Regions from separate parts of the Actinoalloteichus sp. AHMU CJ021 genome, predicted to be linked through region 3. Evidence: riboswitches for the same ligand, from Rfam matches in the RefSeq annotation. Region 3 holds a riboswitch; each other region holds the start of a gene.

Region 1 (4,204 bases), 870 kb from region 3:
CCTGGACGAAGTTCAGGATCTCCGCGTGCGGGGTGACGGACGCGCCGACGCGCAGCGGACCGTCGGCGGTGACCGGGGCCTGGGTGTCGGTGTCACCGCCCCCGTCGGACGCGGTCTCGCTGTTCCCGCAGGCGGCGAGCGTGGTGACGGCGGCGGCCGCGATGGCGACGGCGGTCAGGGAACGGTGTCGCACTCCCGGTTTCCTCTCTCCTGGCGCCGGCCCGTGGGCAGGCGCGTCTGCCGCGCCCGGGCATGGTCGTCCCCGGCACGGGTGTACTTGCTGGTGTGCCGCTCCCCGGTGGCGGGGGCGGCGCGGGTGTCACACCCGCAACGCCGACCGTCGACGGTCGATGGTGCGTGCGATGAAGTCCGAGGTCAGCTGGGTGAGCCAGGCGAGCCCGCCGAGCACCAGCACGGACGCCAGCAGGATCCGCTCGTCGTTGCGCTGGTAGCCGTGCCGGATCGCGAGGTCACCGAGCCCGCCACCGCCGATCACCCCGGCCATCGCCGAGTAGCCGATCAGGGTGACCGCCGTGACTCCGATCGCCGCGACCAGGGCGGGCCCCGCCTCGCGGAGCAGCACGCTCCGGACGAGGCGGAGCCTGCTGGCCCCGGTGGTGATGGCCGCCTCCACGACGGCCACGTTGACCTCCCGCAACGCCGACTCCACGAGCCGGGCCACGAAGGGCACCGCCCCCACCGTGAGCGGCACGATGACCGCGGTGGGGCCGATGGTCGTCTGCACGAGCGCCCTGGTGAACGCGCTGAGCACCACCAGGAGCACCACGAACGGGAGCGAGCGGCCGACGTCGACCACCACTCCCAGCACGCGGTGCGTGATCCGCCGAGGGGACAGCCCTGTCGGCGAGGTCATGTGCAGCACGATGCCGAGGGGGATCCCGCCGAGGGCGGCGAGCAGGGTGGCGATGCCGACCATGTAGACGGTGTCCCCGGTGGCACTGATCACCAGGTCGAAGACCCGGTCCCACGGGGTGGGTTCCCTCACGCGGCAAGTCCTCCGATATCGCGTGGCGCGCGGCGGATGACGGCGTCCCGTTCCGCGAGCCAGCTCAGCGCCCGTTCCGAGCGCTCGCCGTTGATTCCGATCTTGAAGCGGGCGACGGGTGTCTCACCGAGCCTGGTGAGCCCACCGCCCAGGATGGCCAGCTCCACGTCGTGGCGGTGCGCCGCCTCGGGGAGCAGGGCTCCCACGGCGGCGAACCCGACGAGGACCACCTCGGCGACCACGTCGTACTGGCCGATCTCGCGAGGCGTGGTGCCGGCCTGGTCGACCTCGGGGAGCAGGGAGGCCGTGATCCGGCTGCCTGGCTGGGTGAGCAGGTCCAGCACCTTGCCGTGCTCGACGACCCGCCCTCCCTCCAGGACCGCGACATCGTCGCAGATGCGGCGGACGACGGCCATGTCGTGGGTCACCACGAGCACCGTCACCCCGAGCTCGGAGCGCACCCGGTCGAGCACCGCGAGCACCGAGCCGGTCGTCTCCGGGTCGAGGGCCGAGGTGGGTTCGTCGGCGAGCAGCACCGAGGGGCTGGCCGCCAGCGCCCTGGCGACCGCGACGCGCTGCCGCTGGCCACCGGAGAGCTGGTCGGGGTAGCTGCCGGCCTTGTTGGTGAGGCCGACCAGGTCGAGCAGTTCGGCGACCCTGGCGCGCCGGGCCGGCGCGGCCACCCCGGCGCTCTCCAGGGGGAGGGCGACGTTGCCGGCGGCGGTGCGCTGCCGCAGCAGGGAGTCGCCCTGGGGGACGACGCCGATCCGGCGACGCGCGTCCCGCAGCTCACGGCCGCGCAGGGCCACCAGGTCGACGCCCTCGACGCGGATCGATCCCCGGTCGGGGCGTTCCAGCAGGGCGACGCAACGGGCGAGGGTGGACTTGCCGGCGCCGCTCGGGCCGACGACGCCGCAGACCGTTCCGGCCGGGACGCTGAGGGAGACACCGTCCAGGGCGAGCACGTGCTCGCCCTTACCGGGGAAGCTCTTGGTGAGGTTCTCGACAGTGATCATTGTTCGCTCCACACGACGGCAGCCAGCCACACGCGACCGCGCGCGAGGGCGCGGCGGTACGGGTGGGATGGTCAGGAAGAAGACGAGGACCAGGGGTGTTCCGCGGGACCGGTGACGTCCTTCAGCTGCCCATGAGTGGACAGCCGGACGTGGTCCGGCGGCCGTGGTCGACCACGCGTCGTCGGGTCAGGGCGGTGGCGATCAACATGCTCGCTCCATCGATCCTGGCGTTAGCACCTGCCCGCGAACGGGTGGTTGCTGCGGCGTCAACGAGCCAGGTCTCTCGGCCGCTCCGGATGGGCTGTCGCGATGAGTAAACCGAACGGAAACGTCCGCCCGCAAGTAGTTGGGGGTAGATCTGTGCCACACTGCCCGACCGGCCTAACGAGCACCGAGGGTGATCACCGCCCTCCGGCGGGGTGCCCCCACCCGCGAAGGGGGACGGACGGGGCGGTGGGCCTCCTGGTCGGCCGGTGCTCCGCCGGCCGGAGTCGTCCCGCCCCGCCGGGACCGGGCGACCGCCCCCACCCGCCGAGGCCGGTCGGTTCGGGGGTTCGGCGGAAGGCGGCCGGTGGTCGGAGCCGGGCGCCGGGCGGCCGGTCCTCGCGGACCGACCGCGCGCCGGTCACCCGGGTCGCGACCGGCTGGGGTCAGCCCCGACCGCTGAGAACCGCGGCCACCACGTCGGGGAGGGTGTCGGCGGGGTCCCGGGGTGCCGTCGGGCAGCGCCAGGCGATCACGTGGTCGGGGCGCACCAGCAGCGCTCCGGTGCCGGTGATGCCCACGCTCGCGGCCCAGGCCGGGTCGTCCACCCGGCGGTGCTCGACCCCGGGCGTGGCGGACGCGGCCCGCTCCCACGTGTCGCTGGCGCCGAGCAGGGTCAGTCCCCTGCCGACGAGGTCCAGGGCCGACCGGTCCGGGCCGAGCCTGTGGTGCGGGAGTCGCGATCCCGGCTGCCCGGTGAGCCCCAACCGGTCGAGCGGCGCGAGGGAGCCGTCGGGGACGAAGGCGCCGGCCGGGTACTGGTAGCCCATGAGGAGGGCCACGGGGTCGTGCGACGGGGTGCCGTCCCCTGACTCCACGCCCAGTTGGCGCAGGTTCGCCGTCTGCGCGCTGGCCTGGTCGGCGGTGAGCCACCCCAACCAGTGGCGCTCGACCTGGTAGCTGTCCAACAGGGATCGGGGAGCCGTACCGGAGACCACCCGGGCGAGCTTCCAGGCGAGGTTGTGGACGTCCTGGATGCCGGTGTTGGCACCGGCGGCGAGGTAGGGGGGCATGACGTGGGCGGCGTCGCCGGCGAGGAAGATCCGCCCGGCCGAGAAGCGGTCCGCGACGAACATCCCGGGTTCCCAGTCGAGGGCGCTGAGGATGCGCACGTCCAGGTCGGGCACTCCGGTCGCGGTGCGCACCGCCCGCGCCCAACCCGCGTGGTCCCGGCCGGGGGCCGGGTCGGCCATGAGCAGCCAGCGCCGGACCCCGTCGACGGTGAGCAGCATGCTCGGCACCTCGGGGTGCTCGATCTGGCACAGGTTGAACTCCCGGCCGCGCACCTGCGCGGAGAGGTCGGCCTCGAAGTAGACGTTGGTGGACCTCCCCAGGGTCCCTCGCCCGCTCCTGGCGATGCCCAACCGTTCCCTGATCGGGCTGTGCGCGCCGTCCGCCGCGATGAGGTACCGCGCCCGGATGGCACCGACGCGGCCGTCGGGGTCGCGGACGGTGGAGGTGACGGAGGTGCCGTCGTCCACCACCTCCAGCACGCGGTGTCCGAACCGCAGGTCGGCCCCGCGTTCGGTCGCCAGGGCGCGCAGCACGGGTTCCAGGGTGTCCTGGGCGCAGAGGCAGGAGTCGGACGGTGAGATCTCCGGTGCCGGGTCGTCCTCGCCGTGCCCCCAGGAGAGCGGTTCCGCCTCCACGAGCGTCCGGCCGGCCGCCATCCCCTCGAAGTCCGCGAGTGCCGCCGCGGCGGCCATCACGTCGGCCTCGGCGTTGACCTGGCGGAACAGTTCCATCGTCCGGAGGTTGATCCGGCGGGCCTTGGGTTGCGGCGACGTGGTGTCCCGCTTCTCCACCAGCACGGCGGGGACACCGTGCCACTCGAGGAAGAGGGCGGCGGACAGCCCGACCAGACCGCCGCCCACGATCAGGACCTCAGTTTCGTGTACGTCGTACATCACATGTACTT
Region 2 (4,204 bases), 3.3 Mb from region 3:
TGATGGTGGTCCCCGCGCGCACCGCCTTCCCCGGGTGGCCCGGGCCGGACTGGTCGTTCGTGGCCTGCGACGTGGGCCAGGGGGACGCGCTGGTGCTGGCGACCGGTGAGCCGGGGCGCGCGGTGGTCGTGGACGCCGGGCCGGATCTGACCGGGGTGGGCGACTGCCTGCGCCGTCTGGGGGTCACTCGCGTCCCGCTGGTCATCCTGAGCCATCTGCACGCCGACCACGTGGGTGGGCTGGACGGGGTGCTGGCCGGTCGGCGGGTGGGAGCGGTCGCGCTCGGGCCGGCCAGGTCCCCGACCTGGGCCTACGAGGAGGTCGCGGCCGTCGCGGCGGGCAGGGGCGTTCCCCTGGTCGAGCTGCGGTTGGGGCAGCGGCTGCGGTGGTCGGGGCTCGCCATCGACGTGCTGGGCCCGCTGGACGGGTACGTGGCCGACGAGACGTCGGGAACGGAGGTGAACAACGCGTCGCTGGTCCTGCTGGCCACCACCTCGGTGGGGCGGGTGCTGCTGACGGGGGACGCGGAGCTTGCGGCCCAGTCGGGCCTGCTGGGCGCGGGGGTGGATCTGGCCGCCCCGGTGCTGAAGGTGCCGCACCACGGTTCCCGGTACACGCTCCCGGAGTTCCTCACCAGGGTCGCCCCGCGGGTCGCGATCATCAGCGTGGGTGCCGACAACCGGTACGGGCATCCGAGCGGCCAGGTCATCGCCGAGCTGCGGGCGTTGGGCGCGACGGTGGTGCGCACCGACCTCAACGGCCACCTGGCCGTCGGGCCGGGGCCGGAGGGGGTTCGGGTCCGGGTGTGGCGGGAGGCTACCGCCGAGTGACCCGGGTGGGACGGCGTCCCACCCGGGCCAGGGTCTCCGCGGTCCTCGGGTGGGGCCGGGGGTCCCGCCCCGGTCGCGTGGGGCGGGACCTGGCCGGATCAGGAACCGGGCTGTCCCAGCACCTCGTGCACCGCCTGCGCGGTGGGGGGCACGGTGGCCTTCGGCCCGACGTGGTCGCTGATCGCGTCGAGGGTCTTGAGGCCGTCGCCGGTGATGAGCAGCACCGTTTCGGCGTCGGGGTCCAGTTGTCCGGACTCGATCAGCTTCTTGGCGGTGGCGACGGTGACACCACCCGCCGTCTCGGTGAAGATGCCCTCCGTGCGGGCGAGGAGTCGGATGCCCTCGACGATCTCCTGGTCGGTGACGTCCTCGATCGCCCCGCCGGTGCGGCGCACGGTGTCGAGGACGTAGGGGCCGTCGGCGGGTGCGCCGATGGCCAGGGAACGGGCGATCGTCTCCGGTCGTACCGGTTGGACGACGTCGAGTCCCGCTTTGAACGCGGAGGCCACGGGCGAGCACCCGTTGGCCTGGGCGCCGAAGACCCGGTAGGGCGTTGGCTCGACCAGGCCGAGTTCACCGAACTCCCGGAAGGCCCTGTCCACCTTGGTGAGCTGGGAACCCGAGGCGATCGGGACGACGATCTGCTCGGGCAGCCGCCACCCGAGCTGTTCGGCCACCTCGAAGCCGAGGGTCTTGGATCCCTCGCCGTAGTAGGGGCGCACGTTGACGTTGACGAACGCCCAGTCCTCGTGTTCGGCGGCCAGTTCGGTGGCCAGCCGGTTCACGTCGTCGTAGTTGCCGTCGACGGCGATGAGCGTGCCGTCGTACACGGCGGTGGTGAGCACCTTGGCCCGTTCGAGCGTGGAGGGGACCAGCACGACCGAGTCCCAACCGGCGCGCGCGGCCGCGGCGGCGACGGCGTTGGCGAGGTTGCCGGTGGAGGGACAGGCCAGCACGCGGAACCCGAACTCCCGGGCGGCGGCGAGGGCCACGGCCACCACGCGGTCCTTGAAGGAGTGCGTCGGGTTGCCGGTGTCGTCCTTGACCCACAACCGGCGCACCCCGAGCTCCCTGGCCAGGCTGTCGGCACGCACCAGCCTGGTGCAGCCGGGGTCGGTGCTGGGGATGGTCTCGATGTCGCTGGGGACCGGCAGCAACCGCTTGTACCGCCAGATCGAGCGGGGCCCGGCCTCGATGTCCTCGCGGCGGACGCGACCGAAGTCGTACACGACCTCCAGCGGAGCGAAGTCGTCCGGGGAGACGAACTCGGGGGCGAGGGGGATCTGGTGGCCGCTCTCCTTCGAGGCCAACGCGACGGCGGGGCCGAGGTCGAGCGGGCGGCGGGTTCCTGGCGTCGTGCTCGAGCCAGCAGTGACTGTCATGGCGAGGCCTCTCCTCATCTTTCCCGCTGGGCGGGCCGGATTTGGCACCGAGTGCGGCAGCGGCGTGGTGGGGCCACGTCCAACTGGCGCTGGTTGCCGGGGTGTCGTCGGGCCGATCCCTCTACCCCTCTGGATGAGCGCTGTTCGGTTGTGCGGCACACGCTAGGGCATGGGGGTGGGCCGGGGCCAGCGGTGTCCGGAATGCGGGAGCGCGACGGTCCGGGCCTGCGTGGGAGAATCCCGGCGTGCCCCCCCAGCCCGCTCCGCCAGCCCCGCTCCAGCTCATCCTCGGTGATGAGGAACTGCTGGTGGAACGGGCCACCCGGGAGACCCTGCGCCAGCTGCGCGTGGCGGAACCGATGGCCGAGCTGACCAGGCTCCGCGCCACCGAACTCACCCCGCCCCACCTCGCCGAGCTGGTCAGCCCGTCGTTGTTCGCCGAGGCGAGGGTGGTGGTGCTCGAGGCCGCGCAGGAGGCGGGGGCGGAGATCTGCGAGGCCGTGGCCGCCTACTGCCGTGCGCCAGCCGAGGGCGTCGTGCTGGTCGTGGTGCACTCGGGTGGTGGTCGGTCGAAGCTGGCGAAGCAGTTGCCGGCCACGCTCCGCTCGGCCGGTGCGGAGGTGACCGAGTGCCCCAAGGTGACGAAGGCGTCCGATCGGGAGGCCTTCGTCCGCAACGAGGTGCGGGTGGCGGGGGGACGCATCGACGCGGCGGGGGTGCACGCGCTCATCGAGGCGGTGGGTTCGGACCTGCGGGAGCTCGCCTCGGCGGCCGCGCAGCTGGTGTCGGACCACGACGGCCCGCTGGACGAGGCGACGGTGCGGCGCTACCACCGCGGCCGGGCCGAGGTCACCGGATTCGCCGTGGCGGAGCGCGCGGTGGTCGGGGACGTCCCCGGGGCGCTGGAGGCGTTGCGGTGGGCGCTGAGCCTGGGGGTTCCCCACGTGTTGGTCGCCGACGCCCTGGCGGACGCGGTGCGTTCGGTCGCGCTGGTGCGCGGCGCGGGCGGCGGGGACCCGTTCCGGCTGGCCGGGCAGCTGGGGATGCCGCCGTGGAAGGTCAAGAAGGTGCGCAACCAGATCCGGGGCTGGGAGGACGACTCGCTGGTGCGGGCGATGCGGGTGGTGGCGACCCTCAACGGGGAGGTGAAGGGGCAGGCGGCCGACGCGTCGTACGCCCTGGAACGGGCGGTGCTCGAGGTGGCGCGTGCCCAGCGCGCGGGGCAGCGCGCCCGCTGACCAGCGCACACTCCGCGCATGTCCCGCACACGCTCCGCGGCTGCCCTCGTCGGGGCCGTCGTGCGCGCCGCCCGGTGGGGACCAGCTCCTCGTCCCGTTCACCTGTGCCGGTCCGGACGCCGGGCGTGCGGGCCCTGGTTTCGACTGAGGAGCTACCCGGGGTGATCCCCAGGGCGCGGACCGGGTCCGGTGGCGGAGTCCGGGGCGTCGACGGGGCGGGAACGACGGTGGGGGCCGCCCCGCGAACGGGAGGCCCCCACCGGACGTGACCGCGGTCCGCGGGTCAGAGCGAGTTGGCGCGCTGCGCGATGGCCGACTTCTTGTTGGCGGCCTGGTTGGCGTGGATGACGCCCTTGCTGACAGCCTTGTCGAGCTTGCGGTTGGCCTCGCGGCTGAGCTGCACGGCCTTGTCCTTGTCGCCGGCCTCCACGGCCTCGCGGAACTTGCGGATGGCGGTCTTCACCGAGGAGCGGACGGCCTTGTTCCGCAGCCGGGCCTTCTCGTTGGTCCGGATCCGCTTCATCTGGGACTTGATGTTCGCCACGAGGGCACCCCTTGATCTCGACGTGGTTCGTGCCGCGCTGTGTTGGCGCCGCCACCTGGCGCGAGGTCGAGTGGTGACTCGACCGTCCGAGCGGTGGCGGGTTTCCTCCCTGGCGGAATGCCGCACGGCACGGCGGACAACGGTACCAGCGACCCGACGGCGTGGTCGTGGTGGCCGGTCGATGGCATCGCGGAACCACCGCCACGCACC
Region 3 (4,204 bases):
CACCGCGAGCGCGAGGACGAGCCCCACGAGCAGGAACGGGATCATCGTGCGGACGACCGCCGGGTCCCGGCCGGCGAGGTCACCGACCGCCCAGAACCGGAACTCGTCGAAGGCGTCGGGCCGCAGCAGGACCAGGGACTGGGTGGCGGCGGTGAGGGCGGCGCCGATCGCGGTGCCCGCCAGCGCGAGCCGGACCGGACTGGCTCCGGCGGTGCCGATGGCGTAGACGAGGACGGCGGTCACCCCCGCCCCCAGGAAGGCGAACCACACGTAGGAGGAGTAGTCGCGCAGCCCGAGCAGCACGACGGCGCCGGCGACCCCCGCGGCCGCGCCAGCGTTGACGCCGAGGATGCCGGGATCGGCCAGCGGGTTGCGGGTGAGCGACTGCATCAACGCGCCCGCGATCCCCAGGGCGGCGCCGACGGACGCGGCGAGCAGGGTCCGGGGTACGCGGAGTTCGTGGACGATCACCCTGGCCCGCCCGCCGTCGTCGACGAACAACGCCAGGAACACCTCGCGGGCGGCGAGCGCCTCCGACCCGACGGCGAGGCTGGCCAACACGGCGAGGAGCACCACGGCGGTCGGGATCACGACCGCTCGCGACCACGAGCGGCGGGCACGGCTCCGGGGCGTCGCCGGGTTCCTCGACACCGTCACCGCCGTCCCGGCCCTGTCCGCCGGTGTTCCGCGCCGCGCACCCGATCCTCCCGTCCGCCCCGGGGGCTCGCGAGAACATCCACCGGGAACGCTGAGGGAAGGCTAACCTCACTACGCAGGGTGGTCGGCGGCCGCCCGGGCTCGACTCGGCGACCCCCTGCCCCGCCACCGACGGTATGAGCGCACCGGCACCGGGTAGCCCCCTGGTGCCACGTGTTCGTCAGGGCCACCGGCCCTCGGGAGGGGACCATGACCGAGCGGAGCGATCAGCCGGCACCGCCGGACCAGCGGTCCAGGCTGCTGGCCATCTACCTGAACGACCACCTCGCCGGGGCGACCGCCGCCGTGGAGCTGGCCCGGCGGCTGGCGAAGGCCGAGGTGTCCTCCCCCGACGGACCGGAACTGGACCGGCTGGCCGACGAGATGGCGGAGGACCGCGCTCGGTTGGCGGACGCCATGCGACTGCTGGACGTGGAGGTCGCGCACTACAAGACCTGGGCGCTGTGGGCCGCCGAGAAGGCGGGCCGGTTGAAGCTCAACGGGCAGCTGCGCGGGCGCTCGCCGTTGAGCACGGTGGTGGAACTGGAAGGTCTGCTGCTGGTGGTGACGTCCCTGGCGAGCGCGTGGCGGACGTTGCGCGCGGTGGCCGAGGACGCGGGTCCGGCCGGGGCGGGGCCCGGGACGGAGCGACTCGACGCGCTGCTGCGGCGGTCGCTGGACCAGGCGGCGCGGCTGGAGCGGCTGCGCGAGGCCGCGGTCACCCGGGTGTTCGGCACGGCCGCGGCCCAGGAACGGCGGCGGTAGGCGCGGCCGGCACCGTTCCCGCCCCCCGGGACGGGCGCGGGAATGCGGTGGGCTCCCCGGGGCGTTGTCCCGGGGCACCGCCCGACGGGTCCGTGAGTGGCCCGGGCGTCCCGCCCGCCTCCGGGTGACGCGGCGACGTCCCGCGATCACGGCGGGTGGCGCCGCCGGGAGGCGTCGCTCACAGCCGCCACCCACCCCCCGCCCGGTCTGCTGTGGTGGACCCGAACTCGGGTGCCCCGCAGGTCGGGGACGCCCGTCGTGCCGCCTGGAAGGAGCCGCATGACCGACCGCGCCGACACGGCCTCCGAACACCCGCGACGCACCGGCCCGACCACGGACCCCACCGAGGTGGAACGCCTGCTCCGGCAGGGCCCGTTCCACGAGTGGCTGGGGCTCCGGGTGCTGTCGGTGGGCGAGGACCGGATCGAGTTGGCCTTCGCCTGGCGGCCCGAGTGGGTCGCCGACCCGGACGCCGGCTACACGCACGGCGGCATCCTGGCCACCATCGTCGACCTCACGGCCGACTGGGCGCTGGTGTCCCGCCTCGGGCGGGGCGTCCCGACCGTGGACATGCGGGTGGACTACCACCGGGCGGCGTCGCGGGGCGAGGACCTCACCGCCGTCGGCGAGGTGGTCCGCTTCGGCAGGACCTTGGCCGTGGCGGAGGCCCGCGTGCACGACGGCCAAGGGCGGCTTGTCGCCAGTGGACGCGGCCTCTACCACACCGCGAGCGCCAGCTCCTGACGAGCGGGACCGACGCCGCTCGAGGGGACGGCCGAAGGCGGCCGGCACCCGTGAGCGGCGTCATAGAAAGTTGTTGGATCAAGCATCTCGTGGCTAGTGTCGTTGGTGGTCACGAGTGCCAGCGCCAAGCCCCGGCTCGCTGGCTGGCAACCCTCCGCCGCGGTGGGGTGCCCCGGGTGAGCGACCAGGTCACCCGAGCAGTCGTGGCAAGTGCGGACCAGGGCGGAAGCGCCCGGCCAGTGGAGGAACGGATGAAGCACTCGGACCCGCGGGCGATCGCCGCCGCGACGGTCGGGGACCTCCTCTACGGCCGCATCTACGTGGACTTCGGTCTCGTCTGCAGCTCCCTGAGGTAGAGCCGCCACCGACGGACCCCGTCGGTGGCGTCTCCCGGGCCGTCACGGCGCCGGGAGGCGATGGTGCACCCAGCTGACCCCGACGGCCGCCCTGGAGCCCCACCATGTCCGGTGACAACGCCACCCCGTTCGCTCTTCGACTGCCCTCCCCGCTGCCCGGGCCCGTGGTGCTCGACCACCTCGTGCTCGCGGTCGCCGACCTGCCCTCCGCCACCGAGTACCTCCGGTCGCTGGGCTTCGACGCCCGGCCCGGCGGCCGGCACCCGGGGCACGGCACCGAGAACGCCCTGGTCGTGCTCGACGGGCAGTACCTGGAGCTGATCTCCGTCACCGATCCGGAGGAGGCCTCCGCGAGCGACCTGGGTCGGAGCACGGTCCGCGCGTTGTCCCGCGACGGCGGCGGCTGGGTCGGGTACGCGCTGCGGCTGCCCCCCAACACCCCCGTGGACGGTGGGTCGCTGGCCGCCCCGGAGCGCGCGGAGCCGCACCGGCTGTCGATGAGCCGCACCACCCCGGGCGGTGAGCGGGTGTCCTGGGAGCTGTTCTTCCCCGAGCGTGTCGGGATGGACGGCCCCTACCCGTTCCTCATCCGGTGGGACGGAGCCTCACCCACCAGCGGCGAACCACCCGAGCACCCCAACGCGGTGCACGGCGTCGGCGAGCTGACCATCGGCATGCCGGGACCGGGCTCGGCCCCGGCCCGCTGGTACGCCGACTCGCTGCCCCGGTTGACGGGGGCACCGGCCCACACCGTCGAGGACGCCTCGGCGCACCGGAGCGTTGGACTCGCCTCGGTCGAGCTGACCAGCACCGACCTCGGCAGGACTCGGCGGGCGCTGGCCTCGGCCGGTGCGGCGTGGCGGGCCGTCGAGGCCGACCCGGCCTCCCCCGCCGTCCTGCTCACCCTCCCACCGGCCCTCTTCGGCGAGCACACCCGGTTGACGATCCGCCAGCCGGCGCCGTCCCGGGACCGCTGACCCCGGCCCGGGCACCCGACCACCCACCACGCCCCTCCGGCGTGACGCCCTTCGAGAGGTTCCAGATGACGATGCGACCACAGCGCCACCCCCGTTCGGGCCGTGCCCGGCTGGGTATCGCCGGCGTTCTCGCGACGGCCCTGCTCGCGGCGGCCTGCGGCGGCGGGGACACGGCCGGGGACGGCGACGGCCCGACCTCCCTGTCGGTGGCCACCATCCCCACCCCGGACGCCGCCTCCATCTACCTCGCCGAGGAACAGGGCTTCTTCGAGGAGGAGGACCTGGACGTCGACATCACGTTGGCGGACAGCGGCGGGGCGATCATCCCCGGCGTCGTCCGAGGCGACTACCAGTTCGGGCACTCCAACACCGTGTCGCTGGCCGTCGCCGCCGGCGAGGGGCTGCCGCTCCAGGCCGTCACCAACACCACCGGGACGGGGAGCGACCCGGACCAGGACATCTCCCGGATCCTGGTGGCCGGTGACAGCCCCATCCAGGACGCGGCGGACCTGGCGGGCACGACGATCGCGGTCAACGGGCTGAACAACATCGGCGAGGTGACGATCAAGGCCGCGTTGGAGAACAGGGGTGTGGACGTCTCCGGCCTCGACTTCGTCGAGATGCCCTACCCGGACATGAACGCGGCCCTGTTCGCCGGCGAGGTCG
Region 4 (4,204 bases), 3.2 Mb from region 3:
GCAACCCCATCGCCGCCAGCCCCGCCAGGACCGTCGGCCCGGTCCAGCCCGGGCTCGGGTGGACGGCGACCCCGACCGGCTTGTCGACGACAGCCACGTCCTCGTCCTCGTGGAGGATCCGCAAGCCCGGCACCGGCTCGGGTGCGGCCACGACCGGCCGCTCCGGCTGGGGGAGCTGGACCTCCATCCACGAACCGGCCACCAGCCGGTCCGACTTGCCCGCGGGAGCACCGTCGATCACCACGCCACCGGACTCGGCGATCGAGACCACGGCCGTCCGTGACAGACCGAGCAGCTTCGCCAGGCCGGCGTCGACCCGCATCCCGTCGAGTCCGTCGGGCACCGGAAAGGTGCGGGTGTCGCTCATCGCTGGTCGTCTCCCTCGGCGGTGGTCGTCTTCTCCTGGTCGGCGCGCCCCCGGACGGTGCTCCCGTCGTAGTCCCGGCCGAGCACGGCCAGCACCACCAGCAGCGCCACCCCGCCCACCAGCGCGGAGTCGGCGACGTTGAACACCGGCCACACGCTGCCGTCAGGAGCGAACAACGAGACGAAGTCCACGACGTGGCCGTGCAGGGGCGCCGGGGAACGGAAGATCCGGTCCGCGAGGTTGCCCAGCGCACCGCCCAGCATGAGGCCCAACCCCAGGGCCCAACCCACCGAGCGCAACCGGGGCGCGATCCAGATGATACCCACGACCACGCCGACGGCGACCAGGGTCAGCAGCCACGTCATGCCCGTCGCCATCGAGAAGGCGGCGCCGGGGTTGCGCAGCAGCACCAGGTACACACCGCCACCGAGCAGCCGCACCGGCTCCCGCCCCTCCAGCTGGGCGACGGCCACGACCTTGGTGACGAGGTCGAGGGCGAACGCCACCCCGGCCACCACCGCGAGCAGGCCCACCCGTCGTCTCGGCGACCCCCCACCAGGGGGCACGGCGGGCCCGCTGGGTCCGCCGACGGCTCCCGCGTCGGCGTTGGCGGGATCGTCGTCGGCGTTGGACCCCGCAGGGCCGGTCTCGGTCACCCAGTCATTGTGACCTACCGGCATCGACGCTGGTCACAGGCGTCGACACCGGCCAGCGGGCGCTGGTCGGGCAGCCCCGGGCCGCTCGGTGGGGCCACCCGCGCTCAGGCGGGCCCGTCCCCCAGGAGCCCGACCGGCAACCGCCGGGGGTCCGGGACGGGCACCCAGCGCCCGTCCCGCTGGGCATAGGACCAGGCCGGCCCCGAGGCCACCACCGCCCGGAGCGCGGCGAGCAGGCGGTCGACGTGCTCCTCGGTGGCTCCCAGGCCCACGCTGACCCGCACCGCGCGTCCCCCACCGACCCCCGCCCGGGCCAGCAGGCGCTCGGTCGCGACGTGCGCGCAGAACGCCCCGTCCCGCACCCCGATCCCGTACTCCGCCGACAGCGCGGCGGCCAGCAACCCCGGGTCGATCCCGTCGACGCCGAAGCTGACGACGCCCACCGAGGGGGTGGCATCGTCGAACAGCCGCAGCGGACGCACCCCCGGCACGGCCGCGACGCCCTCCCGCAGTGCTCCCGCCAGCCGGTCCTCGTGCTCGGCCACCCCCCGCCAGTGCCCCGACAGCGTCTCGCAGGCCACCGCGAGCGCGTGCGCTCCCACCACGTTCGGCGTCCCGGCCTCCTGGCGCTCCACACCGGCCGCCCAGGTCACCCGCAGATCAGCTCCCACGGACTCCACCAGGGCCGACGCTCCTCCACCCCGCAGGTACGGCGGCGCCGACCGCAGCAGGCGCGCGGGCCCCGTCAGCGCCCCGCAGCCGAAGGGCGCGTAGGCCTTGTGCCCGGAGAAGGCGAGGAAGTCCACCCCGAGCTCGGACACCGACACGGGCCGGTGGGGCGCCCACTGCGCGGCGTCGAGGACGGACAGGGCTCCGTGCCGACGGCTGACCTCGGCCAACTCGGCCACCGGCCACAGTTCACCTGTGACGTTCGACGCGGCGGTGAGCACCACGGCGACCCGGTCACCGTCGGCGACCAGCCCGGACAGCTCCGCCTCCAGCGCCGCCACCGCCTCACCCCGGGTACGCGGCGCGCGGACGCGGCGCACCCGGCGGCCGGCCCAGGGCAGCAGCGCCGCGTGGTGGTCGGTGTCGAAGGTGACCACCACGGTCCCCACCGGCAACACGGCGGCGACCAGGTTCATCGCGTCGGTGGTGTTGCGGGTGAACACCACGTCGTGGTCGGGCGGGGCGTCGACGAACCGGCGCACCGTCGCCCGCGCGTTCTCGTAGATCCTCGTCGACGCCTGCGACAGCAACCCGGCTCCCCGGTGGACGCTCGCGTACCAGGGCAGGACCGCGTCGACGGCGTCCCGCACCGCCTCAAGGCAGGGGGCGCTCGCCGCGTGGTCGAGGTTCGCGTACGGGACATCCCCGCCGGTCACCAGCGGGACCCGCAGGTCCGCACCGACCACCGGCGGCAGGGCCGACGCGGGGGGCGCGAGGCGGGACGGGCGGGCGGTGGTGGGTGCGGACGACATGGCACGACCTCCTCGGATCCAGGGGGGACCCGGTGGTAGGCCCCGCGCTTGCCCGACACCACACGGCTCGGGCCTGGTCCTCACCCGGAGCACCCCACCGCGGAGGAGGGTTGCCGGCCAGCGAGCCGGGGCTTGGCGCTGGCGCTCATGACCTGCGGCAGAACCTAACCGCCGCCGCCCGACCTGTCCAGCGGGCCTCCCAGCCACTGGGAGCCGGCCCGACCGCACCCACCGGAACAGCCACCCCCGCGCTGGACCCGCCCGGGCACCGTCGTCCGCCCCTCCTCGGTCGCCGCCGGCATCAGCCCTCCAGCAGGGTGCGCAGGCGGTCCTCGGCCGCGGTCTCGTCGAGGTCGACGACCAGCCACTTGTCCCGACCGCGTTCCCCGGCGTCCACTCGCACGGCTTGGCGGCGGACACCGAACGCGTCCGCCACCGCGCGGCGGAGCGCCTCATTGGCCTTGCCCTCGACCGCCGGGGCGGCCACCGCCACCACCAACGCCGGCCCCAGGACCCCGTCCCACCTGCCCCCGACGACGTTTCGTCGCGCGCCGGGTTTGACACGCACCGCGAAACGGAACACGACCGTCCACCTCCTCCGCCGGGCGTCCCGACCGGCCGCCCGCACCGACCACCCTGCCCCGACACGCGAGCCGAGCGCGGTCGGGGTGCTGGTGGGCCCGCGGCGGGCGAGCCGCCCAATCAGTGCCGCTGTCTCGTCAGGTCCAGGGACCGGGGCACCAGGAGGCAGGCCACGACTGGCACCGCCAGGAGGGTCACCGTCGCCAGCGACTCGCCGAACGCCGCCCTCGCCAGCCGCACCCACCTCGGGCACCCCGGACTCCGAGGACAGCTCCAGGACCGCGGCGAGGGGCTCCCCGGCCGGACCGGCGTCAACACCCCCGACATCGGCCTCCCCCAGCCCGACTTCCAGTTGGGCGCGGTAGAACACTGAGGCCAGACTGCCGAGCACGGCGACGCCGAGCACGGTGCCGAGGTCGTAGGCGGTCTCCTCGATGGCGGCGGCGTTGCCGGCCTTCTCCGGGGGTGTTCCGGACATGATGATGGCCGAGGCGATGGCCAGTGATCCCGCGCCAGCGCCCAACAGGGCCAGCCCGATCGCCAGGTTCGGGTAGGAGAGGGGATTGGGCGCCACGGGCAGCAGCAGGAACCCGACTCCGGCGACCGCGAGCCCGCCGGCCCTGGCCGAGGGGCGGACCTGACCGGAAGCTGAGGTGATCCGCGCGGACGGCGACACCGACGGCTGGATGGCGTCGGTGGATCACCGGCGCGGTCGCGGTGCGTGCACCTACGGGACGGAGGGCTGGTTTCAACCAGAACTGACCTGATGGATCGCGTCGACCAGTGGGTACGCGACGGCCCGGTGCCACCGAGGTGGCGGTGCGGGAACAGGGGCGGGGACCGCCCCTGGGACAGACGCGTCCCGGCTCACGGGAGCGGCCACCACACCGGGCAGGCGGCCGCCGGGGCCTGCGACCCCTCGTCGACGGGCCTCGGCTGACGGCCCCGCACCGGGGACCGCGCCCCACCGGCTCCCCTTCCCGGCATGGGAGGGCGGGACGGCCCGTCCGTCCCCCCGCACGACCACCACGGCCCACCCGCACCGCTCGCCACGCCCGAGCGGGGGCGCCCATGGCGCGGCGGACGACCGGTTCGCCCAGTCCCGGCGGGAGCGGGAC

The links. Region 3 has a riboswitch for S-adenosylmethionine ahead of C1701_RS04265 (VOC family protein). Riboswitches for the same ligand answer to the same signal wherever they lie in the genome.
Region 1: it holds a riboswitch for S-adenosylmethionine, as region 3 does, so the genes downstream of both, C1701_RS08200 (methionine ABC transporter ATP-binding protein) here and C1701_RS04265 (VOC family protein) in region 3, are expected to answer to the same signal.
Region 2: it holds a riboswitch for S-adenosylmethionine, as region 3 does, so the genes downstream of both, thrC (threonine synthase) here and C1701_RS04265 (VOC family protein) in region 3, are expected to answer to the same signal.
Region 4: it holds a riboswitch for S-adenosylmethionine, as region 3 does, so the genes downstream of both, C1701_RS20145 (aminotransferase class V-fold PLP-dependent enzyme) here and C1701_RS04265 (VOC family protein) in region 3, are expected to answer to the same signal.

Annotation. Positions count from the first base shown of each region.
Region 1 is NZ_CP025990.1:1,978,239-1,982,442, forward strand. Features, by position in the region: gene C1701_RS08190 (MetQ/NlpA family ABC transporter substrate-binding protein) at 1-193, opposite strand, end outside; gene C1701_RS08195 (methionine ABC transporter permease) at 320-1,006, opposite strand; gene C1701_RS08200 (methionine ABC transporter ATP-binding protein) at 1,003-2,022, opposite strand; SAM riboswitch class I at 2,235-2,325, opposite strand; gene C1701_RS08205 (FAD-dependent monooxygenase) at 2,673-4,193, opposite strand.
Region 2 is NZ_CP025990.1:4,423,731-4,427,934, forward strand. Features, by position in the region: gene C1701_RS18700 (ComEC/Rec2 family competence protein) at 1-830, shown strand, start outside; gene thrC (threonine synthase) at 929-2,212, opposite strand; SAM riboswitch class I at 2,224-2,352, opposite strand; gene holA (DNA polymerase III subunit delta) at 2,458-3,450, shown strand; gene rpsT (30S ribosomal protein S20) at 3,734-3,994, opposite strand.
Region 3 is NZ_CP025990.1:1,106,433-1,110,636, forward strand. Features, by position in the region: gene C1701_RS04250 (FecCD family ABC transporter permease) at 1-591, opposite strand, end outside; gene C1701_RS04255 (hypothetical protein) at 907-1,461, shown strand; gene C1701_RS04260 (PaaI family thioesterase) at 1,741-2,205, shown strand; SAM riboswitch class IV at 2,313-2,424, shown strand; gene C1701_RS04265 (VOC family protein) at 2,666-3,538, shown strand; gene C1701_RS04270 (ABC transporter substrate-binding protein) at 3,604-4,204, shown strand, end outside.
Region 4 is NZ_CP025990.1:4,740,979-4,745,182, reverse strand. Features, by position in the region: gene C1701_RS20155 (RluA family pseudouridine synthase) at 1-367, opposite strand, end outside; gene lspA (signal peptidase II) at 364-900, opposite strand; gene C1701_RS20145 (aminotransferase class V-fold PLP-dependent enzyme) at 1,128-2,504, opposite strand; SAM riboswitch class IV at 2,544-2,657, opposite strand; gene C1701_RS20140 (DUF167 domain-containing protein) at 2,806-3,087, opposite strand; partial or broken gene C1701_RS28200 (MFS transporter) at 3,435-3,651, opposite strand.